DNA from 4 places in the Stenotrophomonas sp. YJH_SMC_65 genome. Region 4 is predicted to be linked to each of the others. Evidence: predicted binding sites of a transcription regulator. Region 4 holds the regulator's gene; each other region holds the start of a gene.
The links. Region 4 encodes FliA, which starts transcription of late flagellar genes. Its sites were predicted from a motif close to TAAAGTTTNNCNNNCNNNGGCCGATAA; they were not measured.

Region 1 (2,199 bases), on a different contig from region 4:
CATTCCCACCGGCGATGGCTTCGTCGACGGCAGCGCCGCGGCCGGCAACACCGGCAACGGCGTGCTGACCAACATCACCCGCGACGGCAGCGACAGCTGGAACGGCCAGGGCTTCAGCGTGCGCTTCACCACTGGCAACCAGTACGAGGTGGTGGATGGTGCGGGCAACGTGACCGGAGCCGGCACCTACAAGGCCGGCGACGATCTGGAAGTGAACGGTGTGCGCCTGCGCATCACCGGCGCACCGGCAGCGGGCGACAGCTTCAGCGTACAGGCCGCCAGCAGCCGCGACATCTTCTCCACCATGGACAACCTGGTGGCGGCGCTGGGTGCCGACACCGGTACCACCGCGCAGATGACTGCGCAGCAGAACCAGCTGCAGAGCGCACTGCGCGACGTGGCGCGCGCTTCCGAGCGGATGATCGATTCGCGTGCCGCAGGCGGTGCGCAGTTGAAGGCGCTGGACAATGCCGCCGACATGCGCGAGGCCAATGGCGTGACCCTGAAGACCACGCTGTCGCAGATGCGCGACCTGGATTACGCCGATGCGCTGAGCCAGTACCAGCTGCAGAGCACCGCGCTGCAGGCGGCGCAGACGATCTTCTCGCAGATGCAGTCGATGTCGCTGTTCAACAAGCTGCGCTGACGCGCCGCCCGCGTCAGTCCCGAAAGGCCGCGATGCCCTGCATCGCGGCCTTTTTCGTTTGCGCGCCTGCCCGCCGCTGCGCGGCCACCTGGCCGTCGCCGGCCGATTTTCCGTGATTCTCCATCAAGCCCGGCCCGACCCCGCCGATACCTTCATCAGCGCTGGTCAGGCCCTGCCCGACCGCCCCTCCCGGGGCCGCTTCCACCCTGGCAACAGGGCTGAAAACCCCGGGAAAACAGCTTCAGGCAACGAATTCTGGCTTCAACGGAATTCACGGCTAAAGGTTGTTGACAAAGCGCCGTTATTCATTTGGCAACGGCGAAGCACACAGCCACACAAAAAAACAGGCGGCGCTTCGTTTCATTCACCAACGGGTTCCATATAAGAGGAGACGACCCCATGGCACAGGTAATCAACACCAATACGATGTCGCTCAACGCTCAGCGCAACCTGAGCACCAGCGGCAGCTCGCTCGCCACCACCATCCAGCGCCTCTCGTCCGGCCTGCGCATCAACAGCGCGAAGGACGACGCGGCCGGCCTGGCCATCAGCGAGCGCTTCACCACCCAGATCCGTGGTCTGGACGTGGCCATCCGCAATGCCAACGACGGCATCTCGCTGGCCCAGGTCGCCGAGGGTTCGCTGAACGAAGTCGGCAACAACCTGCAGCGCATCCGCGAACTGGGTGTGCAGGCCTCCAATGCCACCAACTCGGCCAGCGACCGCAAGGCCCTGCAGGCTGAAGTGACCCAGCTGGTCAGCGAGATCGACCGCGTCGCCAAGCAGGCCGACTTCAACGGCACCAAGCTGCTGGACGGCAGCTTCACCAGCCAGCTGTTCCAGGTGGGTGCCAACGCCGGACAGGCCATCGCCATCAACAGCGTGGTCAACGCCAAGGCCGATTCGCTGGGCGCGGCCACCTTCGCCAACGGTTATACCGGCACCGCACTGGCGGTGGACAAGGCGACGGCCGACACCACCTTCTCCGGCCTGCAGGTCTCGGTCACCCCGCCGGGCGGCACCGCCACCACGGTCACCATCAGCGACTTCACGGTGAAGGCCGGCGAATCGATCACCTCGGCCACCGCCGCGGCGATCAACAACAAGCTGGGCGAAACCGGCGTGGTTGCCTCGGTCAATGCCGGCGTCGTCAGCCTGGCCTCGGTCAAGGATGGCCAGACCTTCGCGCTGGGTGTCAGCGCGGCGACTCCGCCGGCCGGCGCCACCGCCGCGACCCTCGCCGGCCTGGGCCTGACCGAGACCAGCACCAACGGCGGCACCCTGACCGGTGCAGCGGCCAGCTTCGTCAAGGACCTGAACGTCACTACCGCCGAAGGCGCACAGAAGGCGATGTCGATCGTCGACAAGGCCCTGGAATCGGTCAACAGCGTCCGCGCCGACCTCGGCGCGATCCAGAACCGCTTCACCTCGGTGGTGGCCAACCTGCAGACCTCCTCGGAGAACCTGTCCGCGTCGCGCAGCCGCATCCGCGATACCGACTTCGCCAAGGAAACCGCCGAACTGACCCGCACCCAGATCCTGCAGCAGGCCGG
Region 2 (2,199 bases), on a different contig from region 4:
CAATGCTGCGAGCCGACGACGCTGGGCGGGCGTCGGCTCGTCCGGCCAGGTCGCAAGCAGGTGCTCGGCCTGGGTGTTCGCCGTAGGCACGTCCAGTCCGGTCGCAGCCTGCGCAGCGGTGGTGTCGAAGCAGTAGGTGGCCACGCTCTCCGCATAGCGTGCCGGGTAGCGACGCATGAAATCGCACTGCAGGCCTGACAGGTCTTCGGTGGCGATCAGCTCGGGCTTCCAGGCGACCAGTCGCTGCAGCAACGGTTCAAGCAAGGCGGGCTGGAAGGACTTGGGCAGGCCGGACAAGTGGGTGGTGCCCAGTACCAGCACTTCGTTCGGGCGCCCGGCAGGCGGGCCCTTCAGCTGGTCGGGATGGAAGCTGGGGCGGTAGGTGGCGTCGGCAGCGAAGGCGCCGCTGCTGCACAGGCCCAGGATGAGGAAACTGGCCAGGCGTGGGAACATGCGATCTCCGTGTCAGTGAGCGTCCTGCGGTTCGCTGCATGCTGGCCAGTTTCATCTGCCATCGGATCTCCCGTTGGTCATGCAAACCTTTTCCGCTTGAACTGCATCCGCGTGCCGGGCAAGGCTATGCCCAGTGACGGCGACAACGCGCGACATATGCCCTGACGACACCCGGTGCCGAGCAGAACCTGCCCAGCCGGCGCCTGGCGAAACCGCTCGGCGGTGCCCCTGTCGCGCGTGAGCAGAATGTGAAGTGCATCGCGATTGTCTACCGCATCCCTGCAGCAGCATCTGAAGATGCGACGGACGTCGCGGAATCCGGCTAAAGCCACCGATCGCATCGCCGATATTCCCTCTGGATCCCGCTCAAGTCGCCCGCTGCAGGACCCCAGGCTGCCCCCGACGGGCGGCCCGCGCTGTGTGTTCCGCCGCTCCCTATGCCGATCGCACCCGCACCAGACGTTCTTGCCAGCCGCTCGAGGGGTGCCTGCCGGTACCTGTAGTCCCAAGCAACTGAAGTTGCCGCCGGGCATCCCGCCCGTCGGGTCGCAACCGCTTACCGGACACCGAGGATCAGACAATGCTCATTCCAGGCTTTACGGCGGGCGCGCAGGCGCCGGCCGAGCTGCATACCCGTTGGTCGCCGTGGCGCGCCCTGCTGGGCGCGCTGGCACCGCAGCACCGCAGCGGCGTCGAGGCGGCGGCCGATGGCCGTGCCGAGCTGGAGGCGCAGGTCGCGGCGCTGCACCGGGTCCAGGCGGTCATCGAGTTCGCCCTTGATGGCACCATCCTGCAGGCCAACGACAACTTCCTGCAGGCGATGGGTTACCGGCTGGAGGAGATCCAGGGCAAGCATCATTCCCTGTTCGTCGACCCCGAGCAGGCGCGCAGCGCCGGATACCGTGACTTCTGGGCGCGGCTGGGTCGTGGCGAATATGACGCGGGCCAGTACCGGCGTTTTGGCAAGAACCAGCGCGAGATCTGGATCCAGGCCTCGTACAACCCGGTGCTGGACCGACAGGGGCGTCCGTACAAGGTGGTCAAGTTCGCCACTGACATCACTGCGCAGAAGCTGCAGGCGGCCGACTCGGCCGGCCAGCTGGCGGCGATCGACAAGTCGCAGGCGGTGATCGAGTTCAGCATGGATGGCCGCATCCTGTCGGCCAACGACAACTTCCTGGCTGCCACCGGTTACAGCCTGGATGATGTGCGTGGCCAGCACCACTCGCTGTTCGTCGAACCTGAGTATCGCAGCAGTGCCGAGTATCGGCAGTTCTGGGAAAAGCTCGGCCGTGGCGAATATGATGCCGGCCAGTACCGGCGCCTCGGCAAGGGCGGACGCGAGGTCTGGATCCAGGCGTCCTACAACCCGATCCTGGACCTCAACGGGAAGCCGTTCAAGGTGGTCAAGTACGCCACCGACATCACCGCGCAGGTGCATGAGAACCAGGCCATGCAGCGTGCCGTGGCGCAGACCCGTGAAGTGGTGGCGGCCGCCAAGGAGGGCGACCTGACCCGGCGCGTGGCCACCGCCGACAAGACCGGGCCGATCGCCGAGCTGTGCGAAGGGGTGAATTCGCTGGTCGAGGCGATGGCCGCGATCATCGGCCAGATCAAGTTCGCCGCTGACACCATCGCCGTCGGTGCCACCGAGATCGCGCAGGGCAACAGCGATCTGTCGCAGCGCACCGAGCAGCAGGCAGCGTCGCTGGAGGAGACCGCGGTGTCGATGAAGGGCCTGGCCGA
Region 3 (2,199 bases), on a different contig from region 4:
CGCCCAGACCCGCTACCGCCAGCCCGACGAGCCGTGTACGGTCCAGGTGCTGGACGATGGCAGCGTGCTGGTCACCTTTGCGCGCCCGCAGCGTGCCGTTACCCCCGGTCAATCGCTGGTGCTGTATGACGGTGATGTGTGCCTGGGCGGCGCGGTGATCGCCGCCACCGATGCGCCGCTGGAACAACGCCTGCGCACCACCCCCTCCCCTTTTGAGGTAATCGCTGCATGAGTTTCACTGTCGACGACCGCGTCCTGGCCTTGGCCGGCATTGCCCAGGCCCTGCAGCAGGTGCGCCGCATCGCCGATACCGGCCATTCCGACGCCGCCGCCGTGCGCACCGCCGTGGACAGCGTGTTCCGCGTCGATGCGTCCTCGCCGCAGGCGGTGTTCGGTGACCGTCATGCACTGAAGTCCGGCCTGCGCCTGCTGCACAACTACTTCCGCAGCCAGGGCCAGGACCCGATCCTGCCCAAGCTGGCCCTGTCGGTGCTGCAGCTGGAGCGCCGCTTCGTGCAGGATGGGGCGACCGTGAACAAGGTCGCCTCGGGCATCGAGCGCGCCCAGCGCCAGGCCACCGAACTGGGCGACAGTGGCCACCCGGACGTACTGGCCAACCTCGGCGGCCTGTATGCCGACACCATCAGCCACCTGAAACCGCGGGTGATGGTGCAGGGCAACCCGCACTACCTGGGCCAGGCCGGCGTGGTGGCGGAGATCCGTGCCCTGCTGCTGGCCGCGGTGCGTTCGGCGGTGTTGTGGCGCCAGCTGGGCGGCAGCTACTGGGACTTCCTGTTCAGCCGCAAGGCGATGATCGAGGCCGTGGACCGCCTGCTGGCCTGAGGGTGTGGGGTCAGAGCCCTTTTCCATGGAAAAGGGATCCGACCCCGTTGCGCCTGCCCAAGGGGTCGGATCCCTTTCCGGCACGGAAAGGGCTCTGACCCCGAGGCCGCCAAGGCGCCGGAAAACCGGCGCATTCAGAATGCACTTCGAGGCACATCGACGTTAAAGAGAAAGGGGGTACGGCCGATACATCCTCCGTGCACCTCCCGAGAACGTCCATGTACTCACGCATTTTCATCCGTCTGGCCGCCCCCCTGGCTCTGACCCTGCTGCTCCCCTTCGCCATCGGTTTCGAATGGCCGGCCGCCCTGCGCTGGGCGATCCTGACCACGATGACGCTGAGCTGGCTCGGCTTTGCGTGGTGGACCACCCGCGCCCAGGCACATCGTTCCCCCGAGCACGCCCGTGTCCTGCGCGAACAGGACCAGCTGCTGACCGAGCTGCGCAACTTCGTCGGCAACGAGATCGACGGTTCGCGTGGCGAAGTGGAACGCGCCCGTGACCTGATCCGCCAGGCCGTCTCCAGCCTGGGCGGCAGCTTCGATGCCATGAACCGCAAGTCGCGCCAGCAGAGCCAGGCCCTGTCGCGCATCGTCGACCGCGCCGGTGATGAAGGCAATGCCGGCCTCGACGTTGCCCGTTTCGCCCAGCACGCCAGCCACCGCATGGAACAGCTGGTGGAAGCACTGGAGCAGGTAAGCGGCCAGAGCAGCACCACCGTGCAGCACATCGACCAGATGGCGCAGCACCTGGATGGCATCTTCGCGCTGCTGGAAGACGTCAAGTCGATCGCCGACCAGACCAACCTGCTGGCGCTGAACGCGGCCATCGAAGCGGCGCGTGCCGGTGAAGCCGGTCGTGGCTTCGCCGTGGTCGCCGACGAAGTGCGCAACCTGTCCGAGCGCTCGACCACCTTCAACGAGCAGATCCGCAAGCTGGCGCACAGCTCCAAGGACGCCATCGCCAAGGTGCGCGAGACGGTTTCGCACATGGCCTCGCGCGATATGGACCGCTCCCGCGAAGCCCGCCAGGAAGCAGCAGCGATGCTCGACAACGTCGCGCAGATCAACGCCTCGCTGGGCGACGGCATGCGCGAAGTGTCCGAGTGCGCCCGTGCGATCGATGGCAGCGTGGCCGAAGCCGTGCGTGCCCTGCAGTTCGAAGACATCGCCACCCAGGCGCTGGGCGGTGTGCACACCCACCTGGACCGCCTGACCGCGATCAACCGCGAAGCGGTGGCCCTGCAGGAACTGCTGCACCGCAATGGCGGCGTGTTCGACGAAGAGATCGCCAGCGCCCTGCAGCGCACCGGCAACCGTCTGCGCGAGCTGCGCAGCGAATGGGAACGCCCGCCGC
Region 4 (2,199 bases):
GCCCGAACGGCGTGCTGGTGGTCCCGGCCGCTTCCGGCCGCCGGCACATGGCCGAGCTTGCCCCGGCCGAGCATGTCGGCCTGGTCAACGTGTTCTCCGAACTGGAACGCGAGCTGGACATCATGGTGGTCGATACCGCCGCCGGCATCACCGACGGCGTGCTGACCTTCTGCCAGGCCGCGCAGGACACCGTGGTGGTGGTCTGTGACGAACCGGCCTCGATCACCGACGCCTACGCACTGATCAAGGTGCTGTCGCGCGAGCGCGGCGTGGACCGCATCCAGGTGGTGGCCAACATGGTGCGCGACCCGAACGAGGGCCGCGTGCTGTACGAGAAGCTGACCCGCGTCTGCGAGAAGTTCCTCGCCGATGTCTCGCTGAACTACCTGGGCTGCGTGCCGCAGGATGACTGGCTGCGCCTGTCGGTGCAGCGCCAGCAGCCGGTGGTGAAGGCCTATCCATCCAGCCCGTCGGCGCTGGCGATCACCGAGATCGCACGCCGCACCGCGCGTTGGCAGGCACCGACCGAACCGCGCGGTGGCGTCGAGTTCTTCCTCGAACGCATCCTCAAGCAGCGTGGGGTGGCCGCATGAAAGGCGCAGCCCACCAGTACAGGGAAGTCCAGCGCTCGGCGGCCAACGAGGTCATCGCCCAGCATTCGGACCTGGTGCGACGCATCGCCCACCACCTGGCCGCGCGCCTGCCGGCCAGCGTCGAAGTCGATGATCTGATCCAGGCCGGCATGATGGGCCTGATCGAAGCCTCGCGCAGCTACGACGCCGACCAGGGCGCCTCGTTCGAGACCTATGCATCGATCCGCATCCGCGGCTCGATGATCGACGAGATCCGCCGTGGCGACTGGGTGCCGCGCTCGGTGCACCGCCGTGCCCGTGATGCCGCCGCCACCATCCGCCGCCTGGAACAGAGCACGGGCCGTGCCGCCAGCGCCACCGAAGTGGCCGCCGCGATGGAGATGCCGCTGCCCGAGTACCTGAGGCTGATGGAAGACGCCGCACGTGGCCAGGTGCTGAGCCTGGAGTCGCGCATCGAAGACCAGGGCGAACTGGATACCGTCGCCCAGGGCGGCCCGACCCCGCAGCAGGTGCTGGAGCGCGGCGAGTTCGGTCGCGAGCTGGGCAAGGCCATCGGCCACCTGCCCGAGCGCGAACAGCTGGTGCTCTCGCTGTACTACGAGCAGGAGCTGAACCTGAAGGAGATCGGCGCGGTGCTCGGCGTGAGCGAGTCGCGGGTCTGCCAGATCCATGGCCAGGCCGTGCTGCGCCTGCGCGGCCGCCTGAAGATTTTCGAGGCCGTCGACGCCGGCCTGGAAGAATGAACATCCCCGAGGCGACTGCCCCCGGTCGCCCGGAATGAACAACAAAGGAACTCTGCTTTGAACAAGAACATGCGCATCCTCATCGTCGACGACTTCTCGACCATGCGTCGAATCGTCAAGAACCTGCTGGGCGATCTGGGCTTCACCAACACCGCCGAAGCCGAGGACGGGCATGCCGCGCTGTCGCTGCTGCAGAGCCAGCCCTTCGATTTCGTCGTCACCGACTGGAACATGCCGGTGATGACCGGCATCGAACTGCTCAAGGCGATCCGTGCCGACGCCAAGCTGAAGACCCTGCCGGTGCTGATGGTCACCGCCGAAGCCAAGCGCGAGCAGATCATCGAAGCGGCCCAGAACGGCGTGAACGGCTACATCATCAAGCCGTTCACCGCGCAGACGCTGGAAGAGAAGCTGGGCAAGATCTTCGAACGCCTGGCGGCCAGCGCCTGATGGATACCACGGTCGACAAGAACGCCCTCGCCCTGCGACTGCAGGAAGCCCTGGATGCCCTGGAGTCCGGTGACGAAGCCGCCTGGCGGCAACGCATCGACGGACTGGTCGCGCTGCGCACGCAGCCGATGATGAGCGGCCTCTCGCGGCTGGCCCGCGAGCTGGGGCAGGCCCTGGGCGAACTGCCGACCGTGCCCAGCGAGGCCGGCGAACTGGACGATGCGTGCGCACGTCTGGACCACGTGGTGGCGATGACCGAACAGGCTACCCACCGCACCCTGGACCTGGCCGAGGAATGCCGCAGCCTGACCGAGCAGCTGCGCGCCGAAGGCCTGCAGCCAGGCCAGGACGTGCAGCTCGAGCGCATCCGCCACAACCTGACCGAGATCGCCCTGACCCAGAGCTACCAGGAC

Region 1: a site for FliA is predicted at 925-951, ahead of AC5P7A_RS14020 (flagellin). Genes of this name have one in related genera too.
Region 2: a site for FliA is predicted at 777-803, ahead of AC5P7A_RS20410 (methyl-accepting chemotaxis protein). Genes of this name have one in related genera too.
Region 3: a site for FliA is predicted at 1,007-1,033, ahead of AC5P7A_RS14135 (methyl-accepting chemotaxis protein). Genes of this name have one in related genera too.

What each region holds. Positions count from the first base shown of each region.
Region 1 covers NZ_JCAFSR010000007.1:326-2,524, reverse strand. Annotated here, with positions in the region: gene flgL (flagellar hook-associated protein FlgL) at 1-646, shown strand, start outside; gene AC5P7A_RS14020 (flagellin) at 1,046-2,199, shown strand, end outside.
Region 2 covers NZ_JCAFSR010000015.1:35,566-37,764, forward strand. Annotated here, with positions in the region: gene AC5P7A_RS20405 (DUF5694 domain-containing protein) at 1-453, opposite strand, end outside; gene AC5P7A_RS20410 (methyl-accepting chemotaxis protein) at 1,034-2,199, shown strand, end outside.
Region 3 covers NZ_JCAFSR010000007.1:25,131-27,329, reverse strand. Annotated here, with positions in the region: gene mnmA (tRNA 2-thiouridine(34) synthase MnmA) at 1-232, shown strand, start outside; gene hflD (high frequency lysogenization protein HflD) at 229-843, shown strand; gene AC5P7A_RS14135 (methyl-accepting chemotaxis protein) at 1,062-2,199, shown strand, end outside.
Region 4 covers NZ_JCAFSR010000017.1:27,672-29,870, forward strand. Annotated here, with positions in the region: gene AC5P7A_RS20955 (MinD/ParA family ATP-binding protein) at 1-593, shown strand, start outside; gene AC5P7A_RS20960 (RNA polymerase sigma factor FliA) at 590-1,336, shown strand; gene cheY (chemotaxis response regulator CheY) at 1,394-1,786, shown strand; gene AC5P7A_RS20970 (protein phosphatase CheZ) at 1,786-2,199, shown strand, end outside.